2 linked regions of the Tolumonas auensis DSM 9187 genome follow. The protein of the gene in region 1 interacts with the protein of each later gene in a pairwise test. Links are inferred from orthologs where the notes say so. Each region holds a gene or a part of one and is shown on either strand. Other genes may lie near its edges.

Region 1 (3,444 bases):
CGCTTGAGCCGAGTGATGAACTGGAAGATGACATGCTGGACAAGGCATGGGGTCTGGAGCCGGAATCACGTCTCGGCTGTCAGGCGCATGTGGCAGATGAAGATTTGACGGTGGAAATTCCGAAGTACACGATCAATCTGGCTTCTGAACAACACTAATTTGTTACATGAAAATGGAGCAACAGCGTGACCTGAAGTGGTAACCTGTTGCTCCATTTGTATTTTCAGGATATCGGAAAAAAATCATGACAACATCCATGGCTGTTATTCTGGTAGAAGCACCTGCTGATGCCTGCTGGGGTGAGAACGCCTTAATCAGTTTTAATCAGGGTTCTGCATTCATTCACCTCACCGGCTCATCATCTGATTGGTTACGTCTGATCCAGCGCGCAGGTCGCCGTCTGGATGCTCAGGGCATTAAACAACTGTCTCTGGTTGGTGAAGAATGGGATCCGGAACGTCGTTATGCGTTTTGTCAGGGTTTCTATAATCCGCGTGGCGGACAACAGCTTGACCTTGGTGACATGAGTGCGGAAGAACAACAGCAGCTGGATGCCTTACTGGAAACGACCCGCTGGATCCGCGAGATCACCAACGCAACGCCTGAAAATTTATATCCCACTGCATTAGCGACTGAAGCAGCGAAGTTTGTGGCTAAGCAGGCACCGGAACGCGTGAATTACCATATTCTGTCCGGCGAGGCGCTGAAGGAACTGGGTTATACCGGTATTTACAATGTGGGCCGCGGCAGTGCGCATGAACCGGCATTCCTGAAGCTTGATTACAACCCGACCGGCGATCTGGATGCTCCGATCACCGCCTGTCTGGTCGGTAAGGGCATTACCTTTGATTCCGGCGGTTACAGCCTGAAAGAGTCGGACATGATGCTGCCGATGAAGTCTGACATGGGCGGTGCCGCTATGCTGGCGGGTGCGCTGGCACTTGCGATTCGTCAGGGCTTGAATCACCGTGTACAACTTATGCTTTGCTGTGCGGAGAATCTGGTCAGCGGTAATGCGTTTAAACTGGGCGATATTCTGACTTATCGTAATGGCGTCAGCGTCGAAGTGTTGAATACCGATGCGGAAGGTCGTCTCGTTCTGGCTGATGGCTTACTGGATGCCAGTGCGACTGGTGCGCCGTATATTCTTGATGCAGCGACCCTGACCGGGGCGGCGAAAGTGGCATTGGGGCGTGATTATCATGCCGTATTCAGTTTACAGGATGAACAGGCACAGGCTATTGTGACGTGCGCGAAAGCGGAAAATGAAAAGGCATGGCCATTACCGCTGGAACCATGGCATACCACGCAATTAACTTCTTCTTATGCGGATATCGGTAACGTATCTTCCGCTGAAGGCACGGCTGGCGCGACGACTGCAGCGGCGTTCCTGTCAAAATTCGTGCGTGAAGAAGTGAAGGGCTGGGTGCATATGGACCTGTCTGCTTCATTCCAGAAAAATGCCAATGAGTTGTGGGCTCCGGGTGGGAAAGGTCATGGTGTAAGAACCATTGCCCGCTGGCTGCGGTCATTAAAATAGTCTCTCATTCAGCGCCGTGGCCCCGGTGGTCGCGGCGTTATCCTCCGGCGCATTTCTCTCTCCCTGCTACAAATGTTCTAAAATCAGATCAACTTATCATTAACACAATTTTTTCAATTGCAGCACAACCTGTTTCGTCATAACTTAGTAAACAAATAGAAATATCGATGATGATACAAGGACATAGCATGACTATTGAACGCACTTTCTCAATCATCAAGCCTGATGCAGTGGCAAAAAATATTATTGGTGAGATTTATCACCGTTTTGAGTGCGCAGGCCTGCATATCATCGCAGCGAAAATGCTGCATTTGTCCCAGGAACAGGCAGCCGGTTTCTATGCTGAGCATAAGGGCAAACCGTTCTACGATAACCTGCTGAAATTTATGACATCTGGCCCGATAGTGGTTCAGGTGCTGGAAGGTCAGGATGCGATCCGCCGTCATCGTGAATTACTGGGTAGCACCGATCCGGAAAAAGCACAGGCCGGAACTATACGCGCTGATCATGCGATCTCGGTTACCCAGAATGCGGTACATGGTTCTGATTCATCAGAGTCTGCAGCTCGTGAAATTGAGTTTTTCTTTACGGAAGATGAAATCTGTCCGCGTACACGCTGAGCGTTGGCCGGTACGGATGGTTGATATTGACATCTGAAATCAGATAATGGATCGTATTCTTCCGCATCCCATGCGATCGCCTGATATAATGTTATTTCGTCAGGCGATTGAACCGTGCAGCCGTATTACGTCTGCCTCAACGACATTACTGAAACGCTATCATGATACCAATCCGAAAACTGCTATCAGTTCTATTGTGTGGATTTTTCTCTTCTGCGGCATATGCCGCGACCACGGCAGAAAGCGCGCCTGCACAGACTGATATTCTGGCAACGCATATTTCAGCTGATTACCCTTCCGGTCCGGGTGGTTCTACGGATTCATTCCCGACATTCAACCGTGCTATGTGGTGGTTTAACTATGACATTCTGGATAAGAATGTTCTGAGACCGGTAGTACACAGCTATGTGGAATGGGTTCCTGCACCGTTTCGTACCGGTGTCAGCAATTTTGTCGCTAACCTGGATGAGCCTAACAATACGGTCAATAACCTGCTGCTCGGTGAGTTTAAGCATTCCGGTGCCAGTCTGGCCCGCTTCTCCCTGAATTCGACAGTCGGTATGCTTGGGCTGTTTGATATTGCCACGGATATGGGCATTGAGCGGCGTGAAATGAGTATGTCGACAGTCTTGGGTCGGGCGAAAATGACACAGGGGCCGTACTTTATGATCCCGGTGGCCGGTCCGATGACAGTTCGTAGCGGTATTGGTCAGCTGGTTGATAATCTGTATTGGCCATACAGTTATATGACGACACCAGTAACCCTTGCGAAATTTGCGATTTCCGGTCTGGATGCGCGCTCTAAAGTGATCGATCAGGAATCAATTATTGATAATGCCTTTGATCCATATATCACGACCCGCGATTTTTATCTGCAGTATCAGGAAGCAAAGGTACAGGGTAAGAAAGCGGCTGCAATGGGCAGTAAGAGCGATGCTGAAACAGATGCTGAAGTTGAAAAATATCTGGATGAAATAGATAACTAACAGATAACTAAATGGGAAAGGCGTAACCTGACGTTACGCCTTTTTTGTATCCGTGCTGACTGATTATTTCAGGTAGTCGAGATAAGGGGACTGCCGGGAGATCATCAGATCAACCAGTTCCGGGATGCAGCGGCATTTATCGTTTACAGAATCAACCAGCAATGCCTGTATTACCAGCTCACGTGACTGATTCAGAACCGCTTCTGCGGTCAGATCATGGACTGCCACCTGATTCGCTAACAACCCACCGATACCTGCCGGCATTTCCAGCTGGATGCCATGTACGCCTTTGCTGTCG
Region 2 (11,333 bases), 1.2 Mb from region 1 along the record:
ATTGCTGAAATCACCAATCATTTCCTGCAGTTCTTCCGAAGCGCGATCGAGATCCTGCTGCATGACCGCAAAACCGGCCAGAAACGCCTGAACCCATTCACTGACCGCCTGCAAACGTTCATCCAGTGGGCCATCTTCATCCGGCAATAACAACTGCAGCCCCGATTGCTGAGAGAGTGCAGCCTGAGTCAGTAAAAACAGTTGTTCCAGCCAGCTCCGGACTGCAGCAGGCATCGGCATCCCATCGTTTACCAGTGAGTTAAACTCAGTAAGCCATTGCTTACCCGTCGACTGCACACCGCCACAAAGCAGACCGCAAATGATCCCGTGCAGCTCCGCCGGGGACGCCATCACTTCATTCTGTTCCAGCAGCTGTTCAGCCTGCACATATTCCTGAAAAACATTATTATTCATACGATAAACCATTGAGATAGTGCGGCGATCAACAGAAACCACCACCAGATGGCTGATCCTAACATTCACAGCCGACTGTCACCAGTGAGAACGCTTGCAACTTGCAGATCGCAGTTATATAGTCGCCCCTATTTACTGCCATAAACTGGTATAGAACGAATTATCAACATGACAGAGTCTTTGGAATCCGTAGAAATTAATGTGCTGGGACGCGCGTACCGGGTCTCTTGTCAGCCAGACCAATATCAGTTGCTACGACAGGCAGCACAAAAACTGGACGATGCGTTAGGAGACTTGCGTATCCGGGCGCGTGGCAGCAGTAATGAGCAGCTGGCTATTATGGTAGCTTTGAACCTGAGTCACGAATTATTACTTGAAAAAAATCGCATTCAACAATATTCTGAAAGCATGGAACAACGCATCAGACAGCTTAACGATGTTATTCAGGAAGCACTGAAAGAACAGAGTAAGTTGTCGGCAGATGATTGTAACTAAACGAAAAATATTTCCTGGGGTGTTCGTCAGTGGGCTTATGTCCCTGAGCCGATAATTTTTTTGCAAGGAAGTCGCTCGCTAGTCAGTGTGCATGCCCGGCCCGACCGGGAAGCCTGAGATTGGCAGTCAGATTTCCGCCTTGAACTCTCGGGTTCAAGGACCGAAGCCTGCAACGGCACCCCGGGACCTCACTTCTTTATGACGCTCATCGACCGAGATTTTCTCCGAACAACAATACGAACCCGCCGCCGTGAACTGAGTTCTCAGGCGCAACAGCATGCGGCAAGACAATTAGTGACGCACGTTGTCCCGTTTTTGCAAAAACACCAGGCCCGCTGTATTTCTCTTTATCTCGCGTGTGATGGTGAACTGGACACTCAACCACTTATCGAGTGGTGCTGGCAAAATGAAATCAAAGTCTGCTTACCAGTATTACATCCCTTTCATGAGGGACATCTGCTGTTTTTATCCTACACGCCTGATACCCCTATGTTGCTGAACCGTTTCCGGATCCCGGAACCGGAAATGAACTCCAGCCATATCGTGCCCAAACATGAAATAGATATTATTTTTACACCTCTGGTCGCTTTTGATGCGGAAGGGAACCGGTTAGGCATGGGTGGCGGATTTTATGATCGGACACTGGAAAACTGGCAACAAACTGGCCGCCCTTTTCCGGTCGGGCTGGCGCATGATTGTCAGCAAGTTGAGATGATCCCCACCGAAATCTGGGACATACCACTACCAGCTTTAATTACACCATCACGCAGCTGGCAGTGGTCATAACAATTACTGCCGGGCTTTCAGCATACGCAGTAATTGATCTTTCAGATTGGGCGGTGTCCCTTTGATGGTTAAGGTGTCGCTCTGCGCATCATACGCAATACGTTCGCCCAGTAACTTTTCATCAAAGCTGATATTCAATCCGCCGCCGGAACCAACAAACTTGGTCAGTTTACGCAGAGCTGTTGTGGCGACCGGAAACTCTTCATCCAGATCATATTCTTCACTGATAAAAGCGTAGAAATCCCCGCCATCACTCTGTTTCGGCAAATATTCAGCTACTGATTTCACCGCGATATCAGCACCTTCTTCGCTTTGTTCTTTATAGTAATCCGCTACTTTTTTCTTGGTTGCAGCCTTCTCGTCTGCCGGCATCGGTACTTGCTGACAGTACTCATTCACTGCCTGGATCAGTAACTGGTTCTGCAGTTTGACATCTATGCCTTCTGCCGCCCCCAGAAAATCCATAAAGAAATCAGAAACCTTACGGCCAATCCGCCCTTTAATAAACGATATATAACGACGGGAATCGGTATTGGTCTGATATTCAGTAATATCAACACGAGCAACCAATTGCATCTTACTGAGATCGATATATTTGATCTGCGATAGTTCCAGTTGCTCGGTTAATGTCACACTGGTTTCACAATCCAGTAATCCCAACAGAATATAATCAACACCAACAAACTGATATTTACAGAAAATCAGTACACCTTCGTCGGGATATTGATAATGATTCAATTGCGCCAGCAAGACCGTTGTTGACTGATGCGTGAAATCGACAAAAGATAAATTCTTGTCTAAATATTGCTGAAACAATTGAGGAAAAGGTGAAGGATTTTCCGGCTGCTCCGTATCCGCCAGAAAACAAGCATAGGATTTATTTCCCTTTTGCTGGTAGATGCGATGCAGTTGCTCCACCCATTCCTGAACGTCGGCAGTCGGCTGAAGTTCCTGAGAACGGGTATCGGCTTTCAGAACGCCATTATCGTCCTGACGCAGCGAATGAATAATTAGATGTTCAATAATCAGGCTCATAGCAGTGGTAGTATCGTAGTGAAAAAGTGCAAGGTGTCGTATTATATAGCGATCATCACCTGACAACCGCAAGACGAGACATATTTCATGCCGATCCTTTCTAAATACAGCACCGAACAAATTGAATCTTTAATGCAGGAGCTTCAGGGCGTTCTGCAGGCGCATAATGCTTCCGTTGATCTCGGCTTGCTGGCTTTGGGTAATCTGGCCACTCATATCATCAACAAGCAGGTCCCGGAAGCATTACGTGCTGATGTGGCAAGCTCATTTGCACAGGCTCTGCAACAATCTATTACGGTTACCAAAAAGGTAATTCAGTAACATGGCTATCCTGCGACCACAACCCGGAGCTTTCCAACGAGACCAGATCTCGCGCCTTATCAGCTGGGGACACTGGTTCACCTTTTTTAACATCCTGTTAGCTCTGGTTATTTCCAGTCGTTACATTCTGGCTAATCCATGGCCTGAGACCCAGTTAGGCATCGGTTATCTGATTTTAAGCTGGTTAGGCCATTTCTCTTTTGTGGGATTTATCACTTATCTGCTGACATTATTCCCACTCAGCTTCCTGATCCCGAATCAGAAGCTGATGCGAAATTGCTCGGTTGTGATCGCAGTTCTTGTTCTTTCAGTATTACTCATCGATACACAGATTTATCACGTTTTTAAGTTTCATATTAATCCGACAGTCTGGGACTTATTGCTCAAAGAAGCGCAATCCAAGTCTGAACTGAACTGGAATTTTCTGTTTATCGTTATCCCTGTTTTATTTCTGCTGGAACTGATCATTTCCAATTACACCTGGAAAATGCAGTTACGCCGACGGAAAGGCGTTTGGGGAAATGCAATCAGCAGCATTCTGGTCAGCTGCTTCTTACTGACGCATCTGACATATATCATCGCTGATGCCAAACTCTATGAACCGATTATTTCTCAGCGGTCCAATTTCCCGCTCTCATATCCAATGACAGCCCGGTCGTTCCTGTCGAAACATGGCTGGCTGGATATGGAACAATATCGTTCGAAAGCAGCTCAGGTTGCCGAACTGGAGCACACTAAGCAACGCCTTCATTATCCACTGCAGCCATTACAGGTAACCGAGTCCGAAGAAAAACTCAATATTTTGCTGGTCGTTGTCAGTGGTTTACGGGCCGATATGTTACAACCGGCGGTCATGCCTTTTCTGAGTGACTTTGCCGTAAAGAACCAGCAATTCACGCAGCATATTGCCGGTGATAACGATCATGCCGGTAGTCTGTTCAGTCTCTTCTATGGTTTGCCGGAAGCCTATCGCAGTAACTTTGATGCTGAAGGCGTGTCACCACTGCTGATTGATGAATTACAGCGACAGGATTATGTGTTAAGCGCATTCTCCAGCTATGGTCTGAATCAGGATATCTATAGAAAAGGTATCTTCCATGGTGTCAGACAAATCAGCCGCCGCAAAAGGGAACTCTCGCCACACAGCGATCAGCAGACGTTGGCTGGCTGGCAAAACTGGCTGGTACGCCAGACGAGTGAGCGGCCATGGTTCAGCTATCTGAATATAACGGTACCTTCCACACTGGCTGTGCCTGCAGATTATCAGGGACCATTCCAGCCGGAATTACTGGATGGCAATCCATTTGCAGCCTTTACCCCGGAAAATCACGACAAATTTATTAACCGCTATAAAAATGCTGTCCGTTACAGCGATGAACAGTTACAGCTGGTAATGAATGCCTTACAGGAACGCCAGTTGTCAGAAAAAACGGTCGTGATTGTCACTGCAGATCGGGGTCTGGAGTTCAACGAAACCAACACCAATAGCTGGGGCTCTGGCAGCAATTATTCTACCTATCAGATGAATGTACCATTCATCGTCAGCTGGCCGGGAAAAATGGCTCATCGCTGGGATAAAATGAGCACGCATTATGATCTTGCGCCTACCCTGCTGCACGATGTTCTGGGTGTTGAAAATGAAGATAAGTCATACAGTAGCGGCAGAAATCTGTTCAGCAATCAGTTACATGACTGGTTACTGCTCGGTAACCGGCAGCATTATGTGATCTACGAGCCTGGCACCATCACCGAATTCAATCGTCAGGGCGACTTCAGTATCTATACCAGGAAAAACTACCAGCTGCTGGATGATTCCCGTCCTAACATGGCGGTACTACTGCAGGTCATGAATGAGCTGACCCGGTTTAAAGATGCCCCATAGTCCGTTACGGTTCCCGGATAGCTGGCATTCGTTATCCGGGAGCGCTGTAATGCTCTGCAATATGAATATGCCGGATATGACTTTTCCGGCAAGCTGGCTGTCAGAGGCCGAATCAGCCCGGCTTCATGCTATTTCTCGTCCTGAACACGCACATTTCTATCTGCAAAGCCGGGGGCTGTTACGTACTGTTCTCGGTCACTTAACCGGTCAATTGCCTGAAAAAGTGACATTTGCTGCTCTGCCGCATGGGAAACCCCAGCTGGTTGGCAACAACTTGCAATTTAACCTCAGTCACAATCAGCACTGGCTTGCTATCGCCATCGCCAAGTCACCAGTCGGGATTGATATTGAATTCAGTGAAAATACCCGGCAAAGAGCATGGCTGGCTGTTGCCGGAAGATTCTTCACTAAAGAAGAATTCCGATATCTGGGTGCATTACCGGAAGAGGATCTCCGCGCTGCTTTTTTCCGTTTCTGGACACAAAAAGAGGCAATTCTGAAAGCACATGGGGCGGGCTTAAATGCCGGTTTACATAAACTTGACTTGCTGTCAGCGCTGCACTCACTGGATCAGCAAATTTATTACTCCGAATACAGCAATCCGATACCTCAATTACATTGCGCAATCAGCACACAAAATGTCATTAAAACCCCGGTGGCATACTATATTCTGAATGAGCAGCTTGAAATTCAGCCCCTGATGCCACCATATATATCTCACCTTTGTCTGAAGCCGAATTCATTATGATTGTCACCATCACACCACAAAATTTTCATACCGAGTTACTCGAAGCATCCCGGCAAAAAACCATAGCAGTCTTCTTTTATGCCGATCAATTACCGGAATGCCGGCCTATGGGACAACAACTGGAGCAATTGATCGGGCCAGCAAATCCAGCAATCACGCTGGCGAAAGTGGATGTGGCTGATCCCCAGTTACAATCACTGGCTGTTCAGCTTGGTCTGCAGGCTCTGCCTGCTGTGGTGATTTTCAAAAATGGCCAGCCAGCGGACGCATTAATGGGGCCACAAGAGCCGGCTGCTGTCGAAAACCTGCTGATAAAATATTTGCCAACAGAAGATGAGACTCTGTTTGCTGAAGGTCAGCAACTGCTGCAAAACGGTGATGCCGGTGCAGCTTATGCGGTATTACAGAAAGCACATCAGATAGCACCTCAACGTTATGAGATCCAGGTTGCACTGGCTGATGCCTGTGTAAAATCAGCTCGCCTGGAAGATGCGCAAGAATTACTCAATGCTATTCCTAATGTCTATCAGGATTCGGCTTACCAGCAGGTAAAATCTGCACTGGATCTGGCTCAGCAAGCATCCGACAGTCCTGAAATCCGTGCTCTGGAAAGCCTGCTGGCTGCAGAGCCGGAAAATAAACAATTACAGCAAGAGCTGGCTATTCAATACAGCCAGGCGGGTCGTAAACAGGAAGCGCTGGAGATGCTGTTCGCTATTCTGAGTAAAGATCTGAGCTTCGGTGAAGCCAGAAAAACCTATCAGGATATTCTGGCTACTATGGGCAGCGATCCACTGGTATCTAAATACCGGAAAAAACTCTATACCCTGCTTTACTGATTTATCAGTCCATAAGAAAAGGGCCAGCGTTGTAAACTGGCCCTTTTTTTGATTAATACGTTCCTATCGGCACGTCAGTACGGGAGCTACCCGGCCAGGAATTGACCACAGCCTTAACCAAAGTGGCCAGTGGAATAGCAAAGAACACGCCCCAGAATCCCCAGAAACCGCCGAATATCAATACAGCCAGAATGATAGCGATGGGATGCAGATTCATCGCTTCAGAAAAAAGTAGTGGAGTCAGAATATTCGCGTCCAGCGTTTGCACAATAGTGTAAGCCAGCATCAAATATGCGAACTCTGGCGAGACACCCCACTGAAACAATGCCACAACGATGACAGGAATGGTTACAGCAACAGCACCGATATAGGGTATTAACACCGAGACGCCAACCGATATCCCTAATAACAGCGCGTAGTTAATTCCCATTAAAGCAAATACAGCATAGTTAACTGCACTAACAACCAGGATATGAATCACCTTACCCCGGATATAGTTGGCGATCTGCTCATTCATTTCCAACCAGACTCTGATGACTAACTCGCGGTTATACGGCAGAAAACGTTTCGTCATCACCAGCAAGCTGTCTTTATCCTTCAGCATAAAGAAAATCAGCAATGGCACCAGAACCATATAAACCAGCACCACCGCAAGGTTCATCAGTGAAGCGAAAGAAAATGAAACCAGAACACCGCTATTCGTCAGCAATCGATCCTGAATCACACTGGACAAGCTATCCACCAGCGAAGAATCCACAAGTTCGGGATACAATTGCGGTAATTTTTTCAGATACTCTGTAGCATTAGCCAGCATGGTCGGTACTTCTTTCACCAGCGTCATTCCCTGACGGAACACGATTGGCAAAATACCAAAACCGACCAGCAACATCAGGCCGATAAATAGCAATACAACCAGCGTAGAAGCCGCTTTCCGGCCCAAACCAATATGCATCAGTCGTTGAACAAACCATTCCAGTAAATACGCAATGACCAGCGCTGCCAGCACCGGGGCCAGAATATCGCCGTAAAAATAAATGACCGTAAAGCCACCGACTAATAACCAGAATAATGTCACTGCATTCGGATCTGAAAAGCGTCGCCGATACCAGTTTAATAATACGTCTAACATCCTGCCGATCCCGTTGAATTCATCGTACAATTGCCTAGTGTAATCGCTTACGATGTATTTTTGGCATGTCAAAACAGATAATTATCAAAGAAAGGGGAATGTTGTGCTTTATCGCTGCCTGAAAAAATCCCTGCTGTGCTTTGGGACCACTTGTTACCTTATGTTTTCTTCTCTGTCCCAGGCCAATTCTCAGCTACCTGACATTGGCACTGCCGGTGTTTCAGCTTTATCTGTTGAACAGGAAGTTTTGTATGGGAAAGCGTTTATGCGTTTTGCCAGAGCCAGCCTCCCCCTGATCGATGATCCTGTTCTTGACGAATACATCAATGATCTCGGACTCAGCATTGTCAGTCAGGCCAATAATGTCCGCTTTCCTTTTACTTTTTTCCTGGTGAAAGATAACGCCATTAATGCGGCAGCATTTCTCGGCGGCCGGATCAAAGTACACAGTGGTTTATTTTTACATGCAGAAACGGAAAGTGAACTGGCAGGCGTATTAGCCCATGAAATCAGCCATGTCACACAACGCCATATTGCCCGTTATCTGGAAGATCAGGCAAAAAGCACACCACTGTCTATCGCCGGTCTGGTAGGTTCAATTGCGCTGGCAATGTTAAACCCGACCGCAGGTGCCGCAGCAATCAATGCCACCATGGGCTTAACGCTCCAGAACTCGATTAACTTTACCCGCGACAACGAGTATGAAGCAGATCGGATTGGTATGGCATTACTTGCGAATGCCGGTTTTGAGCCTGGCGGAATGATGACATTTTTCCAGAAATTAGCTGCAGAAAACCGTTATTCCTCCAAATTGCCGGAAATGTTGCTGACTCACCCGATCACTGAAAACCGGATTGCTGAAGCCAGAAACCGGGCTGCTAGTTACAAAACACCGCACCGTGATTCCAGTCTGGATTTTTATCTGGCTAAGGCCCGGATCCAGGCGATGTATACCAGTCAAAGCACCGATAGTCTGCTTGCTTATTTTGAGCAAAACGCAAAAAAAAGCCGTCTGGGATCGCCTGCACAACTGGCAGCTCAATATGGCAAGGCACTGGCCTTAATGAAGTCGAACCATTCGGCAGAAGCAGGCAATATTCTGGCTACGTTAATCAAGCAGCAGCCGGATAATCTGTTTTTCCAGGATTCACTGACTGATCAGGAAATAGATGCTCAGCAATACAGCGCTGCTATTTCTCGCCTGGAACAACGCAACCAGAATATGCAGAATAATCCGGTCATTATCATCAATCTGGCCAATGTTTATCTGAAAGCAAACCAGCCTGAGGCATCTATCCGTCTGCTGGATCAGTATACCCGCAACAATCCCGAATCTTCGTTAGCATGGCAATTATTGACAGAAGGCTATCAGCAAACCGCCAATCAGACTGGTTTCCATCAGGCACAGGCCGAATATCTGGCCTTGCGGGGAGATATTGCTCAGGCGACCGATCATTTGCATATGGCCAGGGCTAACACTGCTGATGGACTAAGCCAGGCAAGAATTGATGCCCGGATAGCAGAACTGGAAAAACAGAAAAAGGTAGACGATAGCCTGAAACGTTAAAGTTCCAGCACTTCCTTGATAAAAGGAATCGTCAGTTTGCGCTGGGCATGTAAAGAGGCACTGTCCAGCGTATCTAACGTCTGTAACAGCATCCGCATATCACGGGATAAACGATTTAACAGAAAACGACCAACATCCACCGGCAACTTGAATCCGCGTAACGCTGCTCGTAATTGCAGAGCCCCCAGCTTACCTTCATCATCCAGTTCATGCAGTTGGAACGAAACGCCCCAGTCGAGACGGGAAGCCAAATCCGGCAAACATAACCCCAGTTTGCGCGGTGCCGTACTGGCAGACATGATCAGCGATCCCCGGCTGGTTTCCTTCCAGCGATTGAAAAGATTAAAAAGTGACTCTTCCCATACTCTGCTTCCGGCAACCGCATCCAGATTATCCAGACAGAGCAAAGGCATACGCTCCATTCCTTCCAGAATATCAGGGGAATACTGATCATGACGATCAAGCGGGATATAAACCGCTGATTCACCGTTACCATTAATTTCTGCACATGTCGCATGCAGCAGATGAGAACGACCGGATCCGCGACATCCCCAAAAATAAATCAGTGGCACCCCTTCCCCGATCGCTGCATTTTTCAGCGTGGTAATTAGCTGAGCATTGCTACCAGGATAAAAACTGGCGAATGTTTCATCATCAGGAAGTTGTACGGCCAGAGAAAGTTGGGTTGATTGCAGCATCATGAGCGCCTGTTAATGGGGCTGAATATAGGGGAAAACTGTTCAGGTTCAGGCATAGTCTGAGATGGCACACGCCATCCCAGACAGAAAAACAGCATCGCAATAATCTGTGCTCACTGCTGTTTTTAATAATGACTATTATTTAGTACCGAAAATCTTGTCACCGGCATCACCCAGACCAGGAATGATATAACCTTTTTCATTCAGTCCCTGATCGATGGATGCGCAATACACTTCCACATCATCATGCGCCGCCTGCAGTGCCGCCAGACCTTCCGGCGCAGCAACCAGTACAATCACCTTGATCTGTTTGCAGCCTTTTTGCTTCAGCAGATCAATAGTTGCAATCATTGAACCGCCGGTCGCCAGCATAGGATCAACAATCAGAGCCAGACGCTCATCAATATTGCTGACAATTTTCTGGAAATACGGTACTGGTTGCAGGGTTTCTTCATCACGGTAAATCCCCACCACACTGACACGAGCACTTGGCATATGTTCCAGCACCCCATCCATCATGCCCAAACCGGCACGCAGGATTGGTACTACAGTGACCTTCTTCCCTTTGATCTGATCCACTTCAACCGGACCATTCCAACCATCAATGGTTACCTTTTCAGTTTCAAAATCAGAGGTCGCTTCATATGTCAGCAGGCTGCCCACTTCTTTGGCTAACTCACGAAACCGCTTGGTGCTGATGTCAGCTTCGCGCATCAGACCCAGTTTATGCTTCACCAGCGGGTGTTTCACCTCGATGACTTTCATTATGACCTCCGTAAATTCATTATCCGGGGAAGATCTTATCATTCGTATACATGGAAAATGAATGTTTTCTGCTGCAAACCACAGGTTTTCTTTTTCTCTGCGTTTGTGACTGCTAGAATAGAGACTGTTTAATATCCCCCTTAACAGCGATTACGACAAGGATCTATCGTGACTGACAAGACTTCACTGAGCTACAAGGACGCTGGCGTTGATATCGATGCAGGTAATGCCCTGGTTGAGCGTATCAAAGGCGTTGCCAAACGCACCCGCCGTCCTGAAGTAATGGGCGGACTGGGTGGTTTTGGTGCTCTGTGCCGCATTCCGGCTGGCTATCGCGAACCTATTCTGGTTTCAGGTACTGATGGCGTCGGCACCAAACTGCGTCTGGCGATCGATCTGAAAAAACACGATACCGTTGGTATCGATCTGGTTGCAATGTGTGTGAACGATCTGATCGTTCAAGGTGCAGAACCGCTGTTCTTTTTAGATTACTACGCAACCGGTAAACTGGACGTAGATACAGCCGCGGCAGTAGTTACTGGTATTGGTGCTGGTTGTGAACAATCCAACTGTGCATTGGTCGGCGGTGAAACTGCTGAAATGCCTGGTATGTACGAAGGCGAAGACTACGACATGGCAGGTTTCTGCGTAGGC

The links.
Region 2: the proteins of ndk (region 1) and TOLA_RS04755 interact in binary tests that used the Escherichia coli proteins (3 or more experiments, as listed by UniProt). The link is inferred for Tolumonas auensis DSM 9187 from one-to-one orthologs.

What each region holds. Positions count from the first base shown.
Region 1 is NC_012691.1:2,199,415-2,202,858, reverse strand. What follows is about bases 517-3,444. They hold ndk (nucleoside-diphosphate kinase), read left to right. Parts: upstream 517-1,728; coding sequence 1,729-2,160; downstream 2,161-3,444. Other genes in these bases: TOLA_RS10220 (family 4 glycosyl hydrolase), read right to left, coding at 3,210-3,444; TOLA_RS10225 (MlaA family lipoprotein), read left to right, coding at 2,322-3,146; pepB (aminopeptidase PepB), read left to right, coding at 517-1,540. Outside these bases: fdx (ISC system 2Fe-2S type ferredoxin), read left to right, coding at 1-158; more of pepB, read left to right, coding at 245-516. UniProt on the Escherichia coli protein: Major role in the synthesis of nucleoside triphosphates other than ATP. The ATP gamma phosphate is transferred to the NDP beta phosphate via a ping-pong mechanism, using a phosphorylated active-site intermediate.
Region 2 is NC_012691.1:999,494-1,010,826, reverse strand. Bases 1-2,901 are described here. They hold TOLA_RS04755 (5-formyltetrahydrofolate cyclo-ligase), read left to right. Parts: upstream 1-1,107; coding sequence 1,108-1,695; downstream 1,696-2,901. Other genes in these bases: TOLA_RS04745 (DUF1414 domain-containing protein), read left to right, coding at 2,818-2,901; yejK (nucleoid-associated protein YejK), read right to left, coding at 1,699-2,730; zapA (cell division protein ZapA), read left to right, coding at 583-909; TOLA_RS04765 (UPF0149 family protein), read right to left, coding at 1-414. In the rest of the region: more of TOLA_RS04745, read left to right, coding at 2,902-3,051; TOLA_RS04740 (DUF3413 domain-containing protein), read left to right, coding at 3,053-4,933; TOLA_RS04735 (4'-phosphopantetheinyl transferase family protein), read left to right, coding at 4,983-5,681; TOLA_RS04730 (tetratricopeptide repeat protein), read left to right, coding at 5,678-6,520; TOLA_RS04725 (AI-2E family transporter), read right to left, coding at 6,573-7,649; bepA (beta-barrel assembly-enhancing protease), read left to right, coding at 7,702-9,216; DnaA inactivator Hda, read right to left, coding at 9,213-9,914; upp (uracil phosphoribosyltransferase), read right to left, coding at 10,053-10,679; purM (phosphoribosylformylglycinamidine cyclo-ligase), read left to right, coding at 10,848-11,333. UniProt on the Escherichia coli protein: Involved in the removal of 5-formyltetrahydrofolate.